3 regions of the Oleidesulfovibrio vietnamensis genome follow, and region 3 is predicted to be linked to each of the others. Evidence: predicted binding sites of a transcription regulator. Region 3 holds the regulator's gene; each other region holds the start of a gene.
The links. The regulator sigma-54, encoded in region 3, starts transcription at its own class of promoters, with help from an activator protein. The targets are predictions, from matches to a motif close to CTGGCACGGNNNNTGCTT.

Region 1 (6,043 bases), 1.1 Mb from region 3:
ACACGCAGGGTTATGTGGGCGGTTATGGCTGTGCCGTCGCCTCTGGTGAACGTGTGTTCAAAGTCTATCACATCGCCGGAAGATGAGCTTGTGGCGGCCATCTGCTCCAGCAGCCGGTCGATATCCTGCGGCAGGGTCTGCACAAGCTGGTCCGGATTTTCAAACCCGGCCATGCGCGCCAGCGCAGGGTTGAGATCGATGAAGCTGTCTCTGGGGCGGATGCGGAAAATACCCAGCGGCGAGCCTTCAAAGATGGAACGGTATTTTTCTTCCGCGGCACGCAGACTGTCTTCGGCACGCCGCCGGGCCGTGTAGTCAAAAACCACTCCCACCAGTCCCACCACTTCGCCGCGGGCGTTGTTGTGCGTCGCCTTGTGCAGGATGATGTTGCGCGGCAGACCGTCGGGGCCTTCGATGGTCTTGTCGTAGATTTCCACGCTGGGTCTGCGCAGCATGTCCACGTCCACAGGATCGGTCAGAGCGCGTACCGCCAGATTGTCCGGATTGCCGGCAAGGCCCAGCAGGCTCTGGCGGTCCACCCCGAAAAAGTCTTCAAACGCTTTGTTGCACTGCAGAAAACTGCCCGTGGTGTCCTTGGTGAAGATGGGCAGGGGAATGGTATCCATAAGCAGCCGCAGAAAAGACAGCTGATCTTTGATTTTCTGCTCCACACGGCGCTTTTCCAGTATGTTCATCACCAGCACCACCAGAATGACGGAAAGCAGCACCATGGAGATGATGATGGTCCAGAAAACCTGCTTGTTCAGCTCATAGAAGCGGCTGGGCTCGTTGATCAGACGTGCGCCTGCGGGCAGCTGTTCCTGCGTGATGAACAGACGGCGCAGCTCATTGTAGTCAAAGATAAATGCTTCGCTGTCTGCGGCTTCGGGGTCGGACATGATGGGAATGTCGTCCACCGGTGTGCCGTCCAGCACCTGCATGGCCATGCGCGCGGCCACCATGCCGTGGCGCACGCCGGAAATCAGCTTGCCGCCCACAATGCCGTGGCCCAGCAGAAATTCCCAGTTGGAATAAAGGGGCGCGTCGGAATTGGCATGAACTTTTTCCAGCAGTTCCTGCGCGGAATAAAACTGGCCGTCGATGTCGCGGTACATGGGGATGAAGTAGAAAAATGTGTCCGGCCCCTGATGACGCACTTTGTTCAGCATGTCTTCCAGCCGGTACTCGTACCAGAATTCAACTTCCAGCTTGTCCTGCACCACGGGCAGTGCTTTTTTGATCTGGTTGCTGATGGCCACGCCGGTTACCGACGTATCGCCGATGACGACCATGCGTTTCATCTGCGGGTGCAGCCGCATGGCCAGCTCAAGGTTGGCGGCCACGTCGTATTCTTCTGTAACGCCGGAATATCCTTTAAGAGACAGACCTTCGCGGTGGAAGTCGTTCAGTCCGCTGAAAATCACGGGAACCCCGGGAAAGAGCGTGTCGCGGAACTGCTGCAGAAAGTTGAATGAGATATTGTCGGAAGATATTATGACATCAAAATGCTTGCCGCGGAATTTATCGCGGTACAATCTGAAGAGGGTCTGCACGGTGTCTTCATAATGAAACTTTTTCGAGTCCATGTATTCGACCTGCAGCACGATGTTATATCTGTCCTGCGCGGCAAAGACATCCTTGACCCCTTCCAGAATCTTGTCCGACCACGAATACCCGTTGTGGTATGAATTGAGAAAAAGAACGTTGCGCCGTCTGTCCTGCTGGGCACAGGCGGTGGAGACCCAGAATACGGTAACAAGCAGGAACAGCACAAACACCGCCGTTGCGCAGACTGCACGGCGCGGCGTGGCCGGCTGGCATGGTGCGTGCCGGAAAACATGGTTTGCGGTTCTGGTCATATGGAAAAATATGCTGCATGCCGCAGGCGTTCTGGGGTATTGAGTGGGGAACCAATCTACGTGCGGGCGGGTTTCCCGTCAAGCACAGCAAAAAAGGTCACTTGCAACCGGTGATGATATTCCTGTAGGAACTGGGTTATGTTTGGAAAAAACTCTTCCGATGTCTTTCCTGCGGCCATCAATGTGCTGGATATCGACCCCGATGCCGACTCCATCCGGCAGGAGTACGAGTACATGCTGAGCGTGCTGGAAACAGGCGCAGAGGTGTGGAAAAGCCTGCAGGGGCAGTTTGCCGTGCTTAACCAGCGGACACAGTCGGTGTTTGCCATCGGGGCGCTGCTTATTTCGGTGACGGGCTTTTCGGGCCATCGCATGGTGGCGGCCGGAGTGCTGAGCGGCATTCCCCTTATCATCGGATTACTGTTTGTGCTGGCCAGTCTGGGCACGGCGTTGTTCGGGGTGACGCGCCTGCACTGGATATCGGCCATGCGACGCGGCACCCGTGCGGAAAGCATGCGGCTGGTCATTGCCATGCGTAACAGAAAAACACTGCTTTTTCTGCGTTCGCTCAAATGTATGCTCATCGGCATGGTCTGGTATGTCGGCGCGGTCATCAACTATCTGTATCAGGCTTCAGCGGGCACAATGCCCCTTTTGTAACGAACTGCCCACGCACGGAGATCAGCGTGAACGAAACCTCACACTCTCTGGAATATGAGGCTTTTATCGAGGAAGCGCGTCATGTGGTGGAGGCCCGTTTCGGCCACACGGGGACAACCGGCGAGGTGCCCCGTCTGCTGCTGCGTCACGGCACGGTGCGCATGGCCAGAGACATGGCCCGCGGAATACGTCCCTGTCAGGTGAAGATGCCTGATGTCTCCGGCCTGCAGTACGGCGATTTTGCCCCGCTGGACCCGCTGGCGCTGCTGCGTGACGAGGTTAAACTGCCGTCGCTGCCGGCGGTGGTGGCCGAACTGCGCGATGTGCTTTCCAGCCAGAACAGTTCCGCGGCTGACGTGGCGCGGGTGATCAGCCGCGATGCGGGGCTGTCGGCATTTCTGCTGCGCATGGTCAACAGCGCTTTTTACAGCTTTCCTTCGCGTATAGACACGGTATCGCGTGCCGTGGCGCTGGTGGGGCGGCAGCAGCTGTCAACACTGGCGCTGGGTGTCATGGTCATAGGGGCCATGCGCGATCTGCCCGTGGCGCATCTTGATCTGTCGCTTTTCTGGCAGCACAGCATCGCCTGTGCCGTGGTGGCCGGCCAGCTGGCAGAGGCTGCGGGCATGGAGGAGCCGGAACGCTTTTTTGTGGCCGGTCTGCTGCATGATATAGGCAGACTTGCGGTGTTCAGCCTGTTACCCGACCGTGCGGCGGCCATTCTTTCCATGTGCAGCGATTACGGCATGCCGGCGCAGGACGCCGAACTGCGGGTGCTGGGTTTTGACCATGCCACGCTGGGAGGCATGTTGCTGCGCAAGTGGAATTTTCCCATGTCGCTGGTTTTTTCCACCCTGCATCATCATGTGCCGGAACGGAGTGTCCGCCATGTGGAGCCTGCGGTGGTTCATGTGGCGGATGTGGTGGTGAAGGGACTGGGCATAGGTGTAAGCGGCATGCACCAGCTGCCGGGATTCAAGGAAGATGCGTGGCAGCGTCTGGGGGTCTCTGTGGCGGTGCTGGAACAGCTTATTGACGGGCTGGAAGAGCGTCTGCGCGATACTTCGTCGCTGCTGCTCGAATAGGCGTCGGTTTTCCGGCACATGGTGAAGGGTCTTTTTGTTACTGCGCTGTAAATATTGAATTAAATTGAATGGCAGAACCTTTGCATAGCAACGGGTACGAATACAATACTGTACCCGCCGCTGCGGCAGAAGCGGAACGCGGCGGTGTGAAGGAGGCCTTTCATGTTGTTTCTGCTTGGCGGTAATGAAAAAAAGAGCAAAAAGCCCGAGCCGCGCTGTGTCGAAAACGTCGAGGTTGTCAAGGAACTGTTCCGCAACGGGCGTTTTCCCGTGGTGACCACGGAAAGTATGGAAGGCCGGACCATCGGCAAGGTGCTGGGATTGGTGGCCTGCCGCGCCTATGACTCCGAAGAGGCTTTTTTCGGTATGGCTGCGCGTGCCGTGAACAAAGGAGCTCAGGCCATTGTGGGCTATCAGGAAAACGTGGCCTTTCATCCCGACGGCAGCAAATTTTTTTCCTGTTACGGCACTGCGGTACAGTTTGAAAAAGGCAGAAGAGCCTAGCGGGTATGTGCGCCGCAACGCGGGGCGACATGCCGGTGCCGGAGTTTCTGCCGGAATTTTTGCCGGTGCCCCACGCGGCATAAAAGCCGCCGGTCATCTGACCGGCGGCTTTTTTATATCATTCCGTGGTGCGTTCACCGGCTGTTTTTCCGGACGCGTATCCGGCCGCAGGTTCTGCGCCAGCTGCCGCAGGAGTTATGCGGTATGGGCGCTGCCGACCACGGTTGTCAGACACGCTTCGGAAATAATATGGCCTTCCATGGCGCGAACCAGCTGCCCCCGCGCAATGCCCGCCTTCAGCGAAAGGCGGCTGTCAAGCGCATACAGCCTGTAGTATACCCGTCTGGGATGACAGGATGGCTGCGGGGCATCGTATCTACAGTTGCCTCTGGTGTTGATACCGTGAGCGGCCCCTTTGAGCGGGGCAAAATCGTCGGCGATGCCGGCCTCAAGCGACCGCAGGTCTGCGGGCAGATTATACAGCATCCACAGCGTGGCCGTGCCGCCGTCGGCATCGGGGTCGTCGCACAGCAGCACAAAAGATGCCGTGCCTTCCGGCACATCTTCCCACGCAAGAGGCGGTGATTCTCCGCCGTGTTGCGGGTTGGCCGCGGGCAGCAGTTCACCTTGTTCGAATATGGGACTTTTCAGTTTCATCTGCCGTGTTCTCCCAGTGCGGTACCGGCCTGCATGACCTGTCCGGTGAGTGTTGTCTCGTATCCGCCCAGCGCTTCTATGCGTGCCAGAAAAGCGGGCGAGCCCAGCAGCTGCATGACGGCCATGACGCGCGGGTCTTCCATGAACTGTTCGGGGATAAGCAGGTCGTAGCGTTCGCGCGCCAGCGGAACAAAATCCAGCCCCAGCGCTTTGGCGGCGGCCCGTATGCCCAGCCCGCAGTCGGCACTGCCGGTCAGCACATTGGCTGCCACGGCCATGTGGGTGTATTCTTCCTTGCCGTAGCCGCGGATTGCATCGGACTGCAGCCCGCATTGCTTCAGGTGCCAGTCAAAAAGTATGCGGGTACCTGCGCCGCGCTGTCTGTTGATGAAGCGCAGCCCTTGCCGGGCCACGTCTTCTATGCCGCGGATGTTGTGGGGGTTGCCCGCCGGTACGATGAAACCCTGATGCCGTATGGCAAGATTGATCAGTACGGCGGGTGTTTCCGGCAGGTATTTGCGGATGAACGGCATATTGTAGTCGCCCGAATCGGGGTCGAACAGATGCACTCCGGCCATGTGGCACGAGCCGTTTTTGACCGCCATGATGCCGCCCATGCTGCCCACATGGCTGGAGGCGAGACGGCATGGGGTGTCCAGTCCCATCAGTTCATCGGCCAGCGCGTCCAGCGTGTTGTCGTGGCTGCCCACACATACCAGAGTACGTTCCAGCGCCGTGCGCGATACCATAAGCTCGGCAGGTACGGACTGCCCCTGTTCGAGACCTTCGGCGTTGGCGGGTATGCGTGTGACGGCCTGTGCCCGCGACAGCGTGGTGATGCAGCCTGCCCCGCGTCCCAGCGGAGTGGCCATGTATTTGTGTCCTACGCGTCCCACGGAAAGGCGCAGAAATTCTTCCACTCCCAGCTTGGAGGGGACTTTGCGCGTCATTTCCACGGTGACGCTTTCGCGGCGGGGTGCCTCGCCGCGTCCCAGCCAGGCTATGAGCGGGGCGAGCAGTTCTTCAAAACAGATGACCGAGCTTACAGGATAGCCCGGTGCACCTGCCACCAGCCGTCCCTTGCACAGCCCCAGCAGTGAAGGTTTGCCGGGCATGGCGGCTATGCCGTGCACCAGCACTTCACCCAGTGCCGCAATGGTGGCGCGTGTGTAATCCTTGCTGCCTGCCGACGAACCGGCACAGATGACCGTCAGGTGCACGTTGTCGTCCAGCGAAGCGGTAACCGCCTGCCGGATGACTTCGGGAACGTCGGGCACC
Region 2 (6,043 bases), 1.6 Mb from region 3:
ATTCTTCCTCGATTTCCGAAAGCACTTCTTCTTCCGTGGCACGGTCCACGGCGTTGAGTATTTCGGCAACGGACTGGACACCGCCCACTTTTTTGCCTTCTTTGCCGCCCATGGCGATAAGCTGGGTCTGCAGCACCTTGTCCACTTCCATCAGCATGTCTTCGGGCACTGCTTCCAGTTTGGCAAGGCGCATCAGCACTTCGGGGCGCACACCTGCCGGCAGGTTGCTGATAAGCTCGGCGGCCTGTTCGGCATGCAGGTGTCCCAGAATGAGCGCCAGCGTCTGCGGGTGTTCGTTGCGCAGTATCTGGGCCAGAATACGCGGGCTGACGTTTTCCAGTTCTCTGAAAGGAGCCGGGCCGGTATCCAGCGACAGCGCGTCCATGATGTACTTGGCCGTATCGCTGTCGAGGTTTTTCATCAGCATGCGTTTTACCGCGTCTTCGCCGCCCATTATCAGCTCCTTGCCGGTGACAAGGGCGTAATGGAATTCGCGCAGCACCTCTTCAACCTCTTCCTTGGGCACGGTGTCCAGTTCGACCATGGCCTTGGATATGGCCGTGATCTCAGACCGGTCCAGCCTTTTGAAGACTTCAGAGGTGAACTTGTCCCCCATGGCAAGGAGGAGAATCGCGGTCTTACGGGGACCCTTAAGCTGCTCCGCCAACTTTGGCTCCTTCGCTGTCCTTCAGCCAGCTTTTCAGAATACCCACTGCCTGTTCCATGTTCTGTTCGGAAAGCTGCAGCGCATGGGCTTTGATATCGTCGATTTTTTTCAGGGCGTCCATGGCGTCCATGTCTTCTTCGCCCTCGATAAGGGCCAGACGCTCTTCGCCGGTGGGCAGACCTTCCAGGCCTTCGACCACTTCACCTTCGACCTTGGGCCGTATGAGGGCCAGAACCACGGGCCGCACCACCATGACGAGGAAGAGGAAGACCAGCAGCGCGTTCAGCAGGGGTTTACCCAGTCGCAGCGCGTAGTCCATGATGACTTCGGCCAGCGACATGTAGGTGTCGGCTTCCGGCCCGCCAAAGGATATGCTGCTGACTTCCAGCACATCGCCGCGGGCACGGTCGAACCCGACGGCACTGGCCACCAGCTGGCGGATGCGCGCCACCTCTTCGTCGCTGCGCGGCACATATGTCCATTCGCCCGTTTCTTCGTTCTTTTCATACGTGCCGTCGACGATAACCGCAACACTCAGCCGGTCAAGCTGCCCCACGGGAGCGATGATATTCTGTTCTTCTTCGTTTATTTCGTAGTTGGTGTTGCGGGTTTCACGGTTGGAGTCTTCCGTGCTGGTGCCGCCGGACATGCCGTCGCCGCGGAAGTTCGCTTCCGGCACGCCGGCATTGACGTTTGATGTGCCTTTGCGGGCCTCTTCGGTACGTATTTCGCTGCGTACCACAGAGCTTTCGGGGTCAAACAGCTTTTTGCGGATGGTTTTCTGCGAAAAATCAAGATCGGCATTGACCTTGGCAATGACTTTGCCCGGGCCGATGACAGGGTAGAGCAGCTCTTCGATCCGGCGTTCGAAATTCTGCTGCATGGTCAGCTTGTGTTCCAGCTGGGTGGAGGTCATGCCGTCAAGCGACTGTTCGTCTTTGGGGTAGTACAGAATCTTGCCCGAAGTGTCCGCCACGGAAATTTTGCCCTGGTCCAGCCCTTCCACAGACATGGTGACCAGATTGACGACGGCCTGCACGTCCTTTTCGTCCATCTTTTTGCCGTCCTGCAGCTTCAGCACCACAGAAGCGGAAGGCTGCATCTGCTCTTCGATGAACAGGCTGCGGTGCGGAATGACCAGATGTACGCGGGCGCTCTCCACAGCGGGAAATTCAGCTATGGTACGCGAAAGCTCGCCCTGCAGGGCGCGCTGGTAATTGATTTTCTGAACAAAATCAGTCTGACCGACCTTGATCTGGTCAAAAATTTCAAAGCCGACACCCTGTCCCACCACTGAACCTTCACCGGCAACCATAAGCCGCATGTCGTACACGCGGTCGGCGGGTACCATTATGGTGCTGCCGCCGTTATCCAGCCGGTACCTGACCTTCTGCGCCTGCAGCACGGTGACCACCCTGTTGGCGTCTTCCGGGGTAAGCTTGGAATACAGCACCCTGTAGTCGGGCTGATTTATCCAGAAGATAAGGCCGAAAAATATGCCCACCACGACCACAGTCAGGCCGACGATGAATACCCGCTGCGACATGCTGATGCGGGTCCAGAAAGTTTTTGCCTTATCCACGGCGGAATTGAGCGCGGTCATGTGTTTCTCCGGAAAAATAAGTAGCGGGAATCAGCCGGTTTTAGAACTGCATTTTGCTCAGTTCGCGGTACGCTTCCATCACTTTGTTGCGTACTGCGGATGTCATTTTTACGGCAACACTGGCCTTTTGCAGCGTTATCATCAGTTCGTGCACGTTCTGTGTTTCGCCGGAGGCGAACGACTGGATCATGGTGCTTTTTTCACTCTGCATGTCGTTCACTTTTTTTACCGAAGAGTTGATGGTGTCGCTGAAGGAGCGCTCCACTCTCGGTTCCGGCGTCAGTTTGCCCGACTGGATGCTGCGTTCTGCCTTGGTAAAGTTTGACAGCGCGTTGCTGTAGGCCTTCAGGCCGACACTCTGAATGGTCATGATGCGTTACCCCGCCTATGAACGGCCTATTTCCAGTGCCTTGGTGTACATGCTTTTGACAGCCTCGATGGTGGACACGCTGGCCTGATACCCGCGCTGCGAGGTCATCAGGTTGGCCATTTCCTCCACCACGTTGATGTCCGGGTATTTAACGTAGCCGTTGGCATCGGCGTCGGGGTGTCCGGGTTCGTACACCTGACGGAAAGGGCGGTTGTCGCGCACGATGTGTTGTACGCGCACCCCGCGCAGTTCGCGGTCAAGCGCGCTCTGCATATGCTTGCTGAAGGGGTCGTCCACCTCTGTGGCAGCCATGACAACGGCCTTGCGGCGGTATGGCCCGCCGCCTATGGTTCTGGTCGTCTTTGCGTTAGCCAGGTTCATGGAGGTTATGTTCATGCTCGTGCGTTCCGCACTGAGTGCCGATGCGCCGATGTCGAGTGCTGTCATGAAATCCATTATTTCTGCCCTGTCATGATGACGTCTTTAAGGCCCTGAAAGTTGCCTTTGATGATGGTGGAAAGCGTGTTGTACTGCAGGGTGTTCTTGGCCATCTTGGCCATTTCCTTGTCCAGATCGACCTGATCTTCGCCGTGGACGACACGCGGTCTGAACGCCTTGGTCCATTCCGGGCCGAAAGTCTCGGGGTCAAAGGTCGCCGGTACGTGCTTTTCATGGGTACGGGCTATCTTGCCTTCCGTACCCAGCGAAAGTGCTGCCTGCAGGTCTTTTTCAAAGTCCAGTTCGCGGGCCTTGTACCCGGGCGTGCGCACGTTCGCCATATTGCTCATGATGACGTTCTGGCGCTTGAGCTGCATGTCCATGACCTTGGCGGTCACTTCCATGTGCTGTCCGAAAAGTGTTTTCATGGTGTCTGCCTCCGATGAAGCCATGCGCCGGAAAGCCGGACGCTGCCATCTGCACAAAGCAAGGTGTGTTCCATGATTGTTAACTGTTTGAAAAATATATTTTAAATATGATTTCTGCGCAGTTTTGCGGCCATGGTGTCAATATTTGGTCACTGGTGACCGTCGCCGGCGGCAGAGGGGTTGCTCTTTTGGCGCACGGGGCGTATCTGCCTGTGATTCTGCAGGGTGGCACGGTTCCTGCTTGTTCCGTGGCAAAGGAAAAAAGTTCCCTGAACTCCGCGGGGTCGTGTCGGCCCGGAATTTGCTTAACTCTTGCAGCGGCAGAAAAAAGGGAACAGGTTGCCGTTTTCGAACGGAGGGGAACCATGAGCAATCATCTTGATTACGAGATCAACAAGGAACTGGGCGAGTGCTACCTGTTTATGGGTGAGCTGGATAAAGCCGAGGAATACTACCGCAAGGCTGCGGGCAGTAACGGTGTGCATCCTGACCCGTATCTGGGGCTGGCTACCATTGCCGTGCAGCGCGGGTTGTTTGACGATGCGCTGGTGCTGTACAAAAAAGCCGCCGATATCGAACCCGGCGACAAGGCACTGGCCGGCATGGGCCTGATTGAAATGGAACGCGGCGAAAATGAACCCGCTTTCAGCCATTTCGCGCAGGCGCTGGATATGAATCCGGCCAATATGATCGCCGTGCACGGTCTGGTGCAGCTTGGCTATGTGCTGGGCCGTATCGACGATGTCATTCCCAGACTGCATGCTTTTCTTGAAGTGGACCCTGCAAAGGACGCAGTGCGCGTTTCTCTGGCGGGTTGTTATATTTCCGTCGGCCGTACAGAGGACGCCGCAGGGCAGCTTGAAGAACTGCTGCGCCGCGACCCTGCCAACACGGCCGCGCAGGAACTGTACGCCACGCTGCACCGTTAGCGGCGTATGGTTCTTGTTTCCGGCTTTGCCGGATGAAAAATCTCCCCTCCCCATTGATTTTCCGGCCCTGACGCTGGCGCAACGGGCCGGAAAATCACCTTTTTGCGGGAAGAGGAAAATAAGAACAAAGCCACGCACGGGCCTATGGGCACCGTGCGTGGCTTTGTTCTTGTTATGCAGGCAGGCTGCTACAGGTTTGCTGCGTACCAGTCGCCGGAAATGCGCAGCCCCTGACGGACGGAAATCTGCGGATCATAGCCCAGCAGGGTGCGGGCACGGCTGATATCAGCCAGAGAGTGGCGCACGTCGCCCGCGCGGAAATCGCGGTACTGTGCTTCTTTTTCTGACGCATGCGGATTGTGGCGCGCCACTTCCTCGCGGATGAGGCCGTACAGTTCGGTCAGCGATGTGCGTTCTCCGAAGGCCACGTTGTATACAGTATTGGTTGCTTCGGGATCGGGAGCGGTGGCCGCCAGCAGGTTGGCCTGCACAGTGTTGTCTATGTGACAGAAGTCGCGGCTGGTTTCGCCGTCACCGTTTATGAATACTGGCTGGTCGCGCAGCAGACCGGCAAACCACAGCGGGATGACCGCGGCATAGGCGCCTTCAGGATCCTGACGTTTGCCGAATACGTTGAAATAGCGCAGTCCGGTGCATTCCATGCCGTAGGTTCTGGCAAAGACGTCTGCATACAGTTCGTTGACATACTTTGTAACGGCATACGGCGAAAGCGGCCTGCCGATGCGGTCTTCCTGCTTGGGCAGGTTGGGCTCGTCACCGTAGGTCGAGCTGGAAGCGGCGTAGACAAATCTGCGGACATCCGCATCGCGTGCGGCCACCAGCATGTTTACAAAGCCGTCGATGTTACAGGTATTGGTCAGCAGCGGGTCATCAATGGAACGCGGTACCGAACCGAGCGCAGCCTGATGCAGAACGTAGTCCGCGCCGGCGCACGCTTCGCGGCAGGTTTCCAGCGAGCGGATGTCACCTTCGATGAACCGGAAGCGGCTCCACTGTTCCGGAGTGACAGCGTCGCGCACCATGTCGAGGTTTTTTCTGTGTCCGGTCATGAAATTATCAAGACCGGTGACGGTCTGGCCGTGGCTGAGCAGGGTTTCAAGCAGGTTGGAGCCTATGAAGCCCGCCACGCCGGTTATGAGCCATGTGCGGGGAGCCTCCTGCAATTGACGGAGCAGTTCGGTATATCTGGACATGCGTTGTCTCCTGTCGGACGTGTGATGTGCCGGAGTTGCGGACACCTGCCGCAGGGCGTATGCTGCGGACTCTGCTGTATCTTCCGGCTGCCTCCTTCCGCGTCCTTGAGCGCCGGAGGGAAGCACGGTCTTGTTCCGGCGACTGATACACCATTACGGGCGCTGCGTCCATTCACTGCATTTTCTGTACTGGCGGTTGGATTATCATGGATTCACTTGTTCTTTTTGGTGCGGGCGGCCACGGCAAAGTGCTGCTTGATGCGGCGCGTGCCGGCGGCGGGCGTGTGCTTTTCTGCGCGGACGATGATGCGGCACGTGCCGGAACGGTTTTCTGCGGTCTGGAAGTGAAACCGGCCGCGCAGCTGGGCAGTTTTTGCAATTGCGGCAACGTCGC
Region 3 (6,043 bases):
CAGGAAACCGTCACGTGATGCTTACCGAAAGAGGGGCAAGTTTCGGCTATAACAATCTTGTGGTCGATTTCCGCTCTTTTTCCATCATGCGCAGCCTGAATGTTCCTGTAATTTTCGATGCCACCCATTCCGTACAGCTTCCGGGCGGGCAGGGTTCCTGCTCCGGAGGAGACAGAAGGCATGTTCCGGCGCTGGCCCGCGCAGCTGTGGCAGCAGGTGCAAACGGTGTTTTTCTGGAATGTCATCCCGACCCCGACAAGGCGCTGTGCGACGGCCCCAACAGCTGGCCCGCGGGGCGCCTGAGCGATCTTGTAGGAGATCTGAAGAGCATCTGGAGTATTGACTATGCGTGTTAAAGAGCTGGCCGCCAACATCCGCCTGCTTGTTCTGGATGTGGACGGGGTGCTGACAGACGGCGGTCTGTACTATTTTGGTGACGGCAGGGTGGCCAAGCGCTTCAATGTGCAGGACGGGCTGGGAATCAAGATGGCTCAGTCAGCAGGGCTTGTCGTGGCCGTGATTACCGGTCTTGACTCTGAAGCCGTGGCCGAGCGTGTGCGCGGGCTGGGCATAGAGGACTACCATGCGGGCTTCACGCACAAGCTGGACGTCATGCAGGGATTGCTTGAAAAATATGCTCTCAAACCGGAGCAGGCCGCTTTTCTGGGCGATGACTGGGTGGATCTGGCCCCGCTCAATCTTGTGGGGCTGCCCATGGCAGTGGCCAACGCCCAGCCGGAGGTAAAGGCCGTGGCCAAATATGTCACCACCGCCACGGGAGGCCATGGCGCCGTGCGCGAAGCTGTACGTTTTATCCTTGATGCCCAGAACAAACTGGCTCCCATGCTCAGGGAGTGGTCTTCCTAGATGTCCCGCCGCAGAATGTACTGGGTCGCCGGTATGCTGATTCTGCTCGCCGGCCTGCTGTTGTATGCGGCCATGGGGGCACGTCAGGTCAGTGAAGTGCGACGCTCTCTGACCGATGCCCAGCCTGCCGTGGAAGGTAATGTCGATCTGGCGCTGTCGGGTGTGCGCCTGAAGCAGGGCGAAAAAGGACGCGAACTGTGGACGCTGGAAGCTGAAAAAGCGTTTTATGACCAGCAGGGCGACACTGTACGCATCAAGCAGCCCGACATTGTCTATTTTCTTGAAAAACAAAACGACAACCTGAGTGTTAAAGCGCGCTGGGGCGAAATAAAGCAGAGCAGCCAGTCCATGCGTCTGTGGGACGATGTGGTTCTGGTGCAGACAGACAAAATGCTTAAAACATCTCTGCTGACCTACCTTGGCAGCTCCCGTGAACTGACCATGCCCGAAAAGGTATGGTTTGAAACCGGCGCCATGAACGGTACCATGCATGACGTGCTGTGGCTGCTGGACACTAACGTCATTAAAGCCCGCGGAAGCGTTGACATGGTTCTGTACCTTGAAGACGGCTTCAGCGGCTTAGCCCGAGGAGAAAAACGTCATGAACAGAATTAGCATAACAGGCCACATGATTATGGTGCTGCTTGCCTGTCTGGTTTTGCAGGCCGCCCCCGCCACCGCGGCAGAGGATATTCCCACCTCCATCACATCTAAGACCATGACTTATGACGCCAACGCCCAGCTGATCATTTTTGAACAGGATGTGTACGTGCAGCGCGGTGAGTTTGAACTGTGGGCGGACTCCATCTCCGTCTATCTGGACAAGAACGCCAGTGCCGCCGCGAAGCAAAACGACGCCGAAGGCCCTGCCATTGACGCCGGCCAGATCAACAGGCTGGTGGCCGAAGGTAATGTACGCATGAAGCAGCTGACGAAATCGGGAGAATGCCGCAAGGCCACCTACAAGGTTTCGGAAGGACTGCTTGTGATGGAAGGAGACCCCGTACTTCGCGACGAGGGCAACAGTATCGGCGGGCAGGAAATCAGGTTTTATGTGAACGAGAACAGAAGTGAAGTGTTGGGCGCGCCTGGTAAGCCCGTCAATGCGGTTTTTTCCGCCCCCAAAAGGATGAAGAAGTAAATGGCGGTCATTCAGGCTACAGGGTTGCGCAAGCAATACGGTTCGCGCGAAGTGGTCTGCGGCGTTTCCCTGAATGTGAAACAGGGGGAAATTGTCGGCCTGCTGGGCCCCAACGGCGCGGGCAAGACCACGACATTTTATATGCTCATAGGCATTGTAAAGCCCAATGCCGGCGAGGTGCAGCTGGATGACCTGAGCATATCCGACTGGCCGCTGCATGAACGCGCCCGTATCGGTTTGAGCTATCTGCCTCAGGAAAGTTCTGTTTTTAAAAAACTCACTGTCACTCAGAATCTGCAGATGATTCTGGAACATGTGGGATTGAGCAAAAAAGCTCAGCAGGCAAGAGCGCAGGAACTGCTTGAAGAGTTCGGCATCACCCACATCGCCGATTCATACGCCATGCACCTGTCCGGCGGTGAACGGCGGCGGCTGGAAATCGCCCGGGCCCTCATCCGCGCCCCGAAGTTCATCCTGCTTGATGAACCGTTTGCCGGCATTGATCCTCTGGCCGTGGATGATATTCAGGAAATAATCAAAAAACTGCGCGACAAAGGTATCGGGGTGTTGATCTCTGATCATAATGTGCGTGAAACATTGAATATCTGCGACAGGGCTTATCTCGTTTACGAAGGAAGGGTCATTCTGGAAGGCACTCCGGAAGCCATTGTGGCCGATCCCAAGGCCCGCAGTGTCTATCTGGGAGAGGGCTTCTGCCTGTAAGTCCCCCGGCTCCGGTTGCATCACACAGATATATGTGGCAGAAAAGAGTCATGGAATGTATTTTGGAATGATTTTTGGATAACAGAACGGAATATACGTTTCCGCTGTCTCCGGTATCAGGGCTTTGATATTCTCTGAGCAATAAAAACAAAATATATTCAGCTTTTATAATCTTAAGGATTCGGTTGAACAATGGCTTTAGAGTTACGACAGCAGCTTAAACTCGCTCAGCAGCTTGTGATGACGCCCCAGCTTCAGCAGGCGATCAAACTGTTGCAGCTTTCACGCGTCGAGCTCGTTGAAACCGTTCAGCAGGAACTGCTGGAAAACCCGTTTCTTGAAGAAACACAGGAAGAGCGCCCAGTCTCTCAGGCTGAAGAGAGAGCCCCGAGAGCAGAAGAAGCCGACCCTTTCCGTCAGGAATTGGTAAAGAATGCCGACTGGGAAAACTATCTTGGCGATTTTGCCAGTACCGGCAAACAGGCAGGCGGACGCGACGCGGAAGTGCCGGAAGAGATGACCGCCTTTGAGGCTCGTTTTTCATCCAGCCCCACGCTGGAAGGGCATCTCAGCTGGCAGCTGCGCTTGTCTTCCGCCACGGAAAAACAGCTGGACATAGCAGAAGTCATAATCGGCAACCTTTCGCCTGCGGGGTATCTGCAGGCGACGGTGGAAAACGTGGCGGAAATGGCCGGTGCCGGTACGGCAGAGGTGGAAGAAACGCTGCATCTGCTGCAGCGGCTTGATCCCGTGGGCATAGCGGCGCGTACTCCGCAGGAATGCCTTCTGGTTCAGGTCGAAGTGCTTGGATACGACCGCGACCCTGTGCTTGTCGAGCTGATCCGCGATCATCTGGAAGACCTGGAAAAACGACGGTACAAGCCTCTTCTCAGAAAATATCGTCTGGGAATGGACGACCTTAAAGAATATCTTGACCTTATCCAGACTCTTGACCCCATGCCGGGCTCCCGCTTCGGTAACGAACAGCCCGCGTATGTCAGCCCCGATGTCTACGTGTATAAAAGCGAGGATGATTTTATCATCCTGCTGAACGAAGACGGCCTGCCACATCTCCAGCTGAGTGAATTTTATAAAGAAGGCGTCAAGGGCACCACTGATAAAGAAAAGGACTACGTGCAGGAAAAAATGCGCTCCGCCTCGTGGCTTATAAAAAGCCTTTATCAACGGCAGCGAACCCTGTACAAAGTAGTTGAGAGCATTATTAAATATCAGAGGGGTTTTTTCGAGGAAGGCGTATCCCGGCTTCGCCCGCTTATTCTCAAGGATATAGCGGACGACATAGGAATGCACGAATCAACCGTCAGCCGTATTACAACAAACAAGTATGTGGCTACCCCCCATGGTATTGTGGAGCTTAAGTATTTCTTTAACAGTGCACTGGCGTTAAACGACGGAACAGAGGTAGGTTCTGAAAGTGTGAAAGCGCTGATAAAGAACCTGATTTCTGAAGAAAATCCTAAAGAACCGCTCAGTGACGAAAAGATCGGAGAAATTCTTAAAGAAAAGTTGCAAGTCAATATTGCTCGAAGAACCGTGGCGAAGTATCGTACAGCTATGGGAATCCCTTCTTCTTCGAAACGAAAAGCTGTATTTTAGGCCAAAGGATTTCCGGCAGAAATGCCTGATACTGAATCTCTGGAGGTTTTTATGAACATCGCTTTCACTTTCAAGAACTTCGAGCCTTCCGATCACTTGAAAAAGTATGCCAACCGCCGTTTTGAAAAGCTCGGACGCTTTTTGAATAAGTCAGAAAACCTTGAGTTACAGGTTCTGTTGAGCGTTGATAAATTCCGGCACAAGGCGGAAGTACAATGCACGGGCGAGGGGTTGAATCTCTCTGCAGTGGAGCAGAGCGAGGATATGTATGCCACTATTGATCTTGTGCTGGATAAGCTGGAAGCACAGGTCAAGAAACACGCAGAAAAGACTAAGGATCGGCGCCGTTCCAGCAGTGATGACAGCGTGCGTATGGATGTGTTCAATTACAAAGACAATGACGGCGTGCGCGAGCGCACCATCATTGAAACTGATGAGATTGATCCCAAACCCATGCATATTGATGAAGCTGCCATGCAGCTTGAGGCGCTGGATTACGAGTTTCTCGTTTTCAAAAACGCGCAGAACAACCGCGTGAATGTCATCTACCGTCGCAAGGACGGAGACTTCGGGCTGATCGATCCGGGATTCTAAAAAATGAAACTGGGTGAATACCTGGATAAAGACCTCATAATTCATGAGCTTTCCGCCAGCACCAAAACTGAGGTGCTGGCGGAACTTGTGAAACCGGTCATCCAAAAATATCCGGAACTGGATCAGAATACCGTGGTCCGCATTCTGCAGGACCGTGAAAATCTGGGAACAACCGGCATCGGTGACGGCATAGCCATACCGCACGGCAAGGTGGAGGGGCTTGACCACATCGTGCTGGTGGTCGGTCGCAGTTCTGAAGGGCTTGATTTTGAAGCGCTTGATTACAAGCTGTGTAACGTATTCTTTCTTGTTCTTGCTCCAGAACAGGTGGCCGGCATGCATCTGCGCATTCTCGCACAGATTTCGCGTCTGCTGAAAGACAAAGAATTCAGAGCTGAATTTGCTCAGGCAGATTCGGAAGATACCTTGTGGGAGCTTTTGCAGAAGGCGTAACGGAAAGGGGCGGACGCCGGTGGTGCCGCTCTGTCTAAAAGGTAGGAAAAGGGGTTGCGCCGTGAAAAAGAGTGAAAGTCTGCCGGTTCTTATAGTCACAGGACTTTCCGGCGCGGGCAAAAGCACGGTGCTCAATGTATTCGAGGACTTGCGCTTTTTTACCATAGACGGGCTGCCGGTGGGGGTAGTGGCCGACCTGTTGGAACATCTTGCACGTGATGCCATGGGGCGCTACCGCGGCGTGGTGCTGGGCATGGACCTGCGCCAGTTCGATTTTCTGGATGAATTCGAAGGCGCACTTATGCGGCTGGAAAAGATGGGGGTTTCTCCCCGCATCATCTATCTGGAAGCCGACAGTGATACTCTGGTACGGCGTTTTGCCACCACACGCAGACCTCATCCTCTGGAAGGCGGCGACCTGGGGCTAGAGGCCGCCGTTGAACATGAACGGAATCTGCTGGCTCCGGTGCGTGAACGTGCAGACCTTATTCTCGATACCTCAGAATTCTCCATTCACGACCTGCGGCGCATTGTACAAAAAAAATGGAGTTCGCTTGGAGGCAGCTTGAGAAGTCTGCGCGTCAACCTGATTACCTTCGGGTTCAAATACGGTGTCCCTTCCGACGCCGACATGGTTTTCGACCTGCG

Region 1: the regulator sigma-54 is predicted to act here: its motif matches at 3,673-3,690, upstream of ACZ5D1_RS14155 (YbjQ family protein).
Region 2: the regulator sigma-54 is predicted to act here: its motif matches at 3,563-3,580, upstream of flgB (flagellar basal body rod protein FlgB).

Annotation. Positions count from the first base shown of each region.
Region 1 covers NZ_AP042419.1:3,146,766-3,152,808, reverse strand. The annotation lists gene ACZ5D1_RS14170 (hybrid sensor histidine kinase/response regulator) at 1-1,859, opposite strand, end outside; gene ACZ5D1_RS14165 (hypothetical protein) at 1,998-2,519, shown strand; gene ACZ5D1_RS14160 (HDOD domain-containing protein) at 2,546-3,604, shown strand; gene ACZ5D1_RS14155 (YbjQ family protein) at 3,767-4,108, shown strand; gene ACZ5D1_RS14150 (YbhB/YbcL family Raf kinase inhibitor-like protein) at 4,304-4,765, opposite strand; gene ACZ5D1_RS14145 (molybdopterin biosynthesis protein) at 4,762-6,043, opposite strand, start outside.
Region 2 covers NZ_AP042419.1:413,985-420,027, forward strand. The annotation lists gene fliG (flagellar motor switch protein FliG) at 1-616, opposite strand, end outside; gene fliF (flagellar basal-body MS-ring/collar protein FliF) at 651-2,270, opposite strand; gene fliE (flagellar hook-basal body complex protein FliE) at 2,311-2,640, opposite strand; gene flgC (flagellar basal body rod protein FlgC) at 2,656-3,096, opposite strand; gene flgB (flagellar basal body rod protein FlgB) at 3,096-3,506, opposite strand; gene ACZ5D1_RS01825 (tetratricopeptide repeat protein) at 3,872-4,435, shown strand; gene ACZ5D1_RS01830 (NAD-dependent epimerase/dehydratase family protein) at 4,624-5,649, opposite strand; gene ACZ5D1_RS01835 (acetyltransferase) at 5,856-6,043, shown strand, end outside.
Region 3 covers NZ_AP042419.1:2,055,853-2,061,895, reverse strand. The annotation lists gene kdsA (3-deoxy-8-phosphooctulonate synthase) at 1-356, shown strand, start outside; gene ACZ5D1_RS09370 (KdsC family phosphatase) at 346-867, shown strand; gene lptC (LPS export ABC transporter periplasmic protein LptC) at 868-1,482, shown strand; gene ACZ5D1_RS09360 (LptA/OstA family protein) at 1,469-2,008, shown strand; gene lptB (LPS export ABC transporter ATP-binding protein) at 2,009-2,731, shown strand; gene rpoN (RNA polymerase factor sigma-54) at 2,924-4,348, shown strand; gene hpf (ribosome hibernation-promoting factor, HPF/YfiA family) at 4,400-4,942, shown strand; gene ACZ5D1_RS09340 (PTS sugar transporter subunit IIA) at 4,946-5,395, shown strand; gene rapZ (RNase adapter RapZ) at 5,457-6,043, shown strand, end outside.